DNA from 2 places in the Bacillus sp. FJAT-53060 genome. Region 1 is predicted to be linked to the other one. Evidence: predicted binding sites of a transcription regulator. Region 1 holds the regulator's gene; the other holds the start of a gene.
The links. Region 1 encodes LexA, which represses DNA repair genes until DNA is damaged. Its sites were predicted from a motif close to CGAACATATGTTCG; they were not measured.
Positions count from the first base shown of each region.

Region 1 (3,283 bases):
CTTTTGACTTTTTTGAAAGCTCATTTATTCTTGCAAGCTGTTCTTTAGAAATCATGACAAACTCCTTTAAAACATTTTCTCTACATACTACTAAATATCATTCACTTTTACAACAAATCACACTTTAAGAAGAAAGACCTTTTTCGTATTCCTGATACCTTCTATGCACTGTTGCCTTTGAGATGTCAAAGCCAAGTGCCTGAAGCGTCTCTGCAATTTCGGCGAACGTCATGTTGTTTTTTCTTAAGCGAACAATTTCTGAAATCGGTACTTCAATACGCTCACGACCAGGCGCCTGATCCTGGTGTTTTAAATTCAGCTCAGGCTGATACCCGCGCTCAACAGCTTTTTTCATTCCCCGCTTTATTTTCAGGTTATGAATTTTTCGTTGATACTCTTCTACAATTCCTACAATTTCAATGACCATTTCATCAGCTTCTGAAAGCTCAAGCTCTCCTCTATGAAAAACGCTATACACTTTTACTTTCTCTTTAAAAAGACAATGAAGAAGCCCAATTTTTGCTTGCCCTCTTCCAAGGCGTGTCTCATCTTGAATAAGAACAGCATCTATTGACTCTTCTTTCATCGTAGCAAGCATCTCAAAAACACCATCACGATCTAGTTCGTATCCACTTGCTTTCTCTTTCACGACTTTGACCACATTCATCTTGTACAAAGCAGCTAAAGCTCGAAGTTCTTCTTCTTGTCTTTTCAGTGAGGTTTCCTGCTCTTCTTTGACAGTACTCACTCTCGCATAAATTATTGCGTTCATGTTTTTAATCAACCTTTCTACCGGACTGTTGCAAGTTGATATACGACTGGATGCTCTTTTTTGACAGGTATCACAAGGATGTCTCCAGGCTGGATTTCAGTTGAAGCAAGATCATTGTGTTCGGTTACCCAGTCAATAAACGCATTTTTATCGATTGATTTGCTATCGTTTACTTGATCAGCTAACCCCCAAAGAGTATCACCTGATTGAACCTCTATTTTAACATATTGATTTGGATTATTATGGCTTGTGGCTGCAATAAGTGAAAGAAATATGCCAACGATGAATGAGAATAGTGCAATAAAAATAATCGATTCTTTTAACCTCATAATATCATCTCTCCTAATAGAATATACGTTCGCTCTTCCTGTCACTTATTATAAATGCGAACAGATGTTTCTGTCAAAACCTTTTTTCGAACCTATGTTTGTACTGTTAGGAAAAACATGCTATAATTTCTTTAAAATTGACGTTTTGAGGTGCAAAAGATGACGAAGCTATCAAAAAGACAACTCGATATCCTGAAATTCATCAAAGAAGAAGTAAAAAGCAAGGGTTATCCCCCATCCGTTCGTGAAATTGGTGAAGCTGTCGGTCTAGCATCTAGTTCAACCGTCCATGGACATTTAGCTAGACTAGAAACAAAGGGCTTAATCAGAAGAGACCCGACGAAGCCTAGAGCCATCGAAGTACTAGATGAAGAGGAAATGAATATTTCAAAGAATGCTGTAATGAATGTTCCAGTCATTGGAAAAGTCACAGCGGGTTTACCTATCACGGCTGTTGAGAATGTAGAAGAATACTTCCCTCTTCCAGAAACTTTTGCAGCGCCAGATGAACAAGTATTTATGCTTGAAATTATGGGAGAAAGTATGATTGATGCAGGAATATTGGACAAGGACTATGTCATTGTGCGTCAGCAAAGCACCGCCAACAATGGGGATATTGTGGTCGCTATGACAGAGGAAGATGAAGCAACAGTGAAACGTTTTTATAAAGAAGATACGCACTTTAGATTACAGCCAGAGAACCCATCAATGGAATCGATTATTTTACAGAATGTAAGTATACTAGGTAAAGTAATTGGTGTATTTAGAAATATTCATTAAAAAAAGCCGGTATTTCATCAACTGCTGATGAGAACCGGCTTTTTTTTATGAGCAAGAATAAGCAAGAATACTTGAGCTTGGGAAGGAACCAAATGTAAAATACGGCCATATAAAGCCCGTTGTACGGCCAAAAGGCTGTGATGAAATTACATACATTAGAAATACTTGACCGTTTCTAAGGAACACAATGGTCCATCGTCTATTACACCCGGCTGCAAATTGAACAGTTTGTTGACCTCCACTGACACTTTGCCCTGAAATAAGTGGCAGCATACTTTGAGGCTGAGAGACTGCTTGCTGATACTGGGATATAATATGCTGCGGCGGAGCGGGCGGGGCTGATTGTGCGCCTGAACCTTGCCTTGGCCCAGTCGCTCCCCCTCCCATTGGTAAGCCAGAAAATCCTCCAACCTGAGGAATAGGAAGCGACGGCAAGCTTTGTACCTGCCTATCGTATGAGTACCCATTCCACATACCTTCATATGGATAATACATACTAAACACCACTTTCTTAGACATTCATCACGACAGTATATTCAATAATTAAAAAAGAGTGTTGAGTCTTCAAATAGAAATTTTTCAAAAGACGTTTTGTTCTCCTATAGAACGGTTAAATAATAATGAGGAAAAAAAATAAAAAATGAAAACTTTTTGTCTCCCTCAAACGTTATATAGACAGAAAGAAAAGAAATAAAAAACATTTAGATTTAACTCTTGTAATCCTGCTGTAATTATTGTAACATTTGTAACATAAGAAGTTTTCATTTAGAAAAGGAGGCAATTGCCTTGAAAAAATTATTTGTTTTATTAACTACTATTATGCTTATGATCTCTTTACAAACAACGACACTGGCCGCTTCCAAAAAATCCTCCACTTTGACAAATAAAGAAGCGTTACATATTGCCCTTGATGCAAGAGAACACTTTTGGAGTGCTATGTCAGGCTACAAAATTAATGAACATTCAGATTACAAATTAAAATCATTTACTTATAAAGACATGACTTACAACTATCTTTCAAAAACATTTGATACAAAGAAAAAACTAAACAGCTACCTATCTCAAGTTTTCACAAAAGATGCGATCACTCATGGTTTAAAAGACTATCAATTCATTGTTCATAAAGGCAAAATGGCTGTACCAGTTGGTGACGGAGACAACATGCTCAATTGGGAAAAAGCATCACCTAAACTCGTCTCTAAGAAAAATACAATATACACATATGAGTTCACAGTCCCAACGCTTGATGGACGCAAAGTAAAACGAACTGTAACTTATGAGAAAGTACAAAAGAATTGGAAAGTAACTAAAATTGACGCTGTGATCTAATTAAAAAACCAAGCCTGTGGGGACTGACTCCATAAAGTGAGACAAATAAAAACACCTTTAAGTTGAACATCGG
Region 1 covers NZ_JBAWSW010000030.1:18,765-22,047, reverse strand. Annotated here, with positions in the region: gene WAX46_RS11570 (DUF896 domain-containing protein) at 1-55, opposite strand, end outside; gene WAX46_RS11565 (YneB family resolvase-like protein) at 125-772, opposite strand; gene yneA (cell division suppressor protein YneA) at 790-1,101, opposite strand; gene lexA (transcriptional repressor LexA) at 1,261-1,881, shown strand; gene WAX46_RS11550 (hypothetical protein) at 1,927-2,376, opposite strand; gene WAX46_RS11545 (IseA DL-endopeptidase inhibitor family protein) at 2,668-3,210, shown strand.

Region 2 (3,283 bases), on a different contig from region 1:
TATTCAGTTTTATTTCATGCGGCTGAATAACCGTATCACTTGCAGGAGCAAAAGGCGTGAATGGATCAAATTAAACAATCACGGCCTGCCATTCCCATGTGGATTTATTATTAAAACAACATCTAGAGCAAGACTTCCAACTCGTTTTAACTCAGTAAGAAGACTTTATTGAGACATGCACACACATTTTCATGAGAGGAACCTAAAGACCTATCGTTTTAAAGGGGAAGTTCTCATCATGGATGAAGAAAAAAAGTGAAATCGAAAACTGTGAATTGTTCATTTTGCCAATCTTTACTATAATCAAGGTAGACCATGTAGAGGGAGGGTTTTTGTGATTACAAAAGCCATATTTGCACTTGTTTTTCCTTTCCTGCTTGTTATTTTATTTTCAAAGGTTACCTATAATCATTACGTTGGCATTGCATTAACAGCGGCGCTTTTATTTGCCTCTTATATGAAAGGCTATACAGAAACCTACTTTATCGTAGGATTAGATATTATTTCTTTAGTGGCTGGGGCATTGTTTATGGCTAAGAAAGAAATCGAAAAGAGAGAGAAGGCTGATAAACATCATTGATGTCATCATCTGTGATAGGCCGAAAAGTATACTTTTTTCAAACACGTGCTGTGCTTACGATTCTAGTGAGCACAGCTTTCTTTTTTTTGATCTTTCATCTAATCGAATATCTCCCTCTAAAATGTTCCATACTGAAAGGAAGGTTTTCTTAAAAGGGTTATTTGCCAAGGCAGAGAGGGTATGAATGTATTGGAAATAAAAAACACGAACTTTAGTTCGTATTTTTGTGTACTTTTATGATAATATATTTATTAGATAGATTTCGTAACGAAACGGAGGCTTTGATGTGAGTGACCGCTTTGAATTAGTATCTAACTATCAGCCCCGAGGAGATCAGCCTAAGGCGATTGAAAAGCTTGTGGATGGAATCCATCAGGGGAAACAGCATCAAACGCTGTTAGGTGCAACAGGTACGGGAAAGACCTTTACTGTATCCAACCTGATCAAAGAAGTGAACAAACCGACACTTGTCATTGCGCATAACAAGACACTTGCCGGTCAGTTATACAGCGAGTTTAAGGCATTTTTTCCGGATAATGCTGTCGAATATTTTGTGAGTTACTATGATTATTACCAGCCTGAGGCATATGTTCCTCAAACCGATACATTTATTGAAAAGGACGCCAGCATTAATGACGAGATTGATAAGCTGAGACACTCCGCGACATCCTCGTTATTTGAGCGGAGAGATGTCATCATCATTGCCAGCGTGTCCTGTATTTATGGTTTGGGTTCGCCAGAGGAATACCGAGAGCTTGTGCTGTCTTTGCGCACTAATATGGAAATTGAACGCAATCAGCTTCTGCGTAAGCTTGTGGATATTCAGTATTCTCGTAATGATATAGATTTTCAGCGTGGAACCTTTCGAGTACGAGGTGACGTCGTTGAAATTTTTCCTGCTTCACGAGATGAGCATTGTATCAGAGTGGAGTTTTTCGGTGATGAAATTGAACGTATTCGTGAAGTGGATGCACTGACGGGAGAAATACTCGGTGATCGTGAGCATGTCGCTATTTTCCCCGCATCTCACTTCGTCACAAGAGAAGAAAAAATGGAAAAAGCGATTATCAATATTGAACAAGAGCTTGAGGAACAGCTTGAAAAGCTTCGTGAAAACGGAAAATTGCTAGAAGCGCAACGTCTTGAGCAACGGACAAGATATGACCTTGAGATGATGAGAGAGATGGGCTTTTGTTCAGGAATCGAGAACTATTCAAGACATTTGACGTTACGTCCTCCTGGTTCAACACCTTACACGCTGCTTGATTATTTCCCAGATGATTTTATGGTTGTTGTCGATGAGTCACACGTCACCATCCCGCAAATTCGCGCAATGTACAACGGTGACCAAGCTAGAAAACAAGTGTTGGTTGATCACGGATTCCGTCTGCCATCAGCACTTGACAATAGACCGCTCACTTTTGATGAATTTGAAAAACATATCAAACATATTGTGCATGTATCCGCAACGCCTGGACCGTATGAGCTTGAGAAAACGCCAGAGGTCGTGGAACAAATTATACGCCCAACTGGTTTGCTTGATCCAATCATTGAAGTTCGACCGATCGAAGGACAAATTGATGACTTAATTGGAGAAATTCATGCGAGTATTGAGAAAAATGAGCGTGTGCTTGTGACGACTTTGACAAAGAAAATGTCTGAGGATCTCACCGATTACCTAAAAGAAATCGGGATTAAGGTCAATTATTTGCATTCAGAAATTAAGACTCTTGAGCGGATTGAGATTATCCGTGATTTACGTCTCGGTAAATTTGATGTACTCGTCGGAATCAATCTTCTTCGTGAAGGATTGGATATTCCAGAGGTGTCGCTCGTGGCCATTTTAGATGCGGATAAAGAAGGCTTTTTACGCTCTGAAAGATCTCTCATCCAGACGATCGGCCGTGCAGCGAGAAATGCAGAAGGCCGGGTCATTATGTATGCGGACAATATGACGAAATCAATGGATATTGCCATTCAAGAAACGAAGCGAAGACGAGAGCAGCAAGAAGCCTATAACGAGAAATTTGGGATTACTCCGCAAACGATTCATAAGAAGATTCGAGATATCATTAAGGCAACGACAATTTATGAAGAATCGGAAGAATATGAAACAAAAACAGCACCAAAGCTGTCAAAAATGAGCAAAAAAGAACGAGAAAAAGTGATCGGAAAAGTCGAGATGGAAATGAAAGACGCAGCAAAAGCGCTTGATTTTGAAAAAGCAGCAGAATTAAGAGATCTATTGCTAGAGCTAAAAGCGGAAGGATGATTGCCTGATGGCTATGGAACGAATAGAGGTGAAAGGTGCAAGAGCACACAACCTTAAAAATATTGATGTCAATATCCCGCGTGACCAGCTAGTGGTAATTACGGGTTTATCTGGTTCAGGTAAATCGTCCCTTGCCTTTGATACCATTTATGCAGAAGGTCAGCGCAGGTACGTTGAATCTCTTTCAGCCTATGCGCGCCAGTTTCTCGGTCAAATGGACAAACCAGATGTAGATGCCATTGAAGGTCTTTCTCCGGCGATTAGTATTGACCAAAAAACGACAAGCCGGAACCCTAGATCAACGGTTGGAACTGTCACTGAAATCTATGATTACTTGCGTCTCTTATATGCTAGAGTGGGAAAACCCATTTGCCCTATACACGGGATTGAAATTACGTCACAAACGATTGAGCAAATGACAGATCAAATTT
Region 2 covers NZ_JBAWSW010000004.1:82,891-86,173, reverse strand. Annotated here, with positions in the region: gene WAX46_RS03420 (CsbA family protein) at 335-580, shown strand; gene uvrB (excinuclease ABC subunit UvrB) at 867-2,852, shown strand; gene uvrA (excinuclease ABC subunit UvrA) at 2,860-3,283, shown strand, end outside.
Region 2: uvrB (excinuclease ABC subunit UvrB) is a predicted target of LexA. The motif match lies at 786-799, and genes of this name have one in related genera.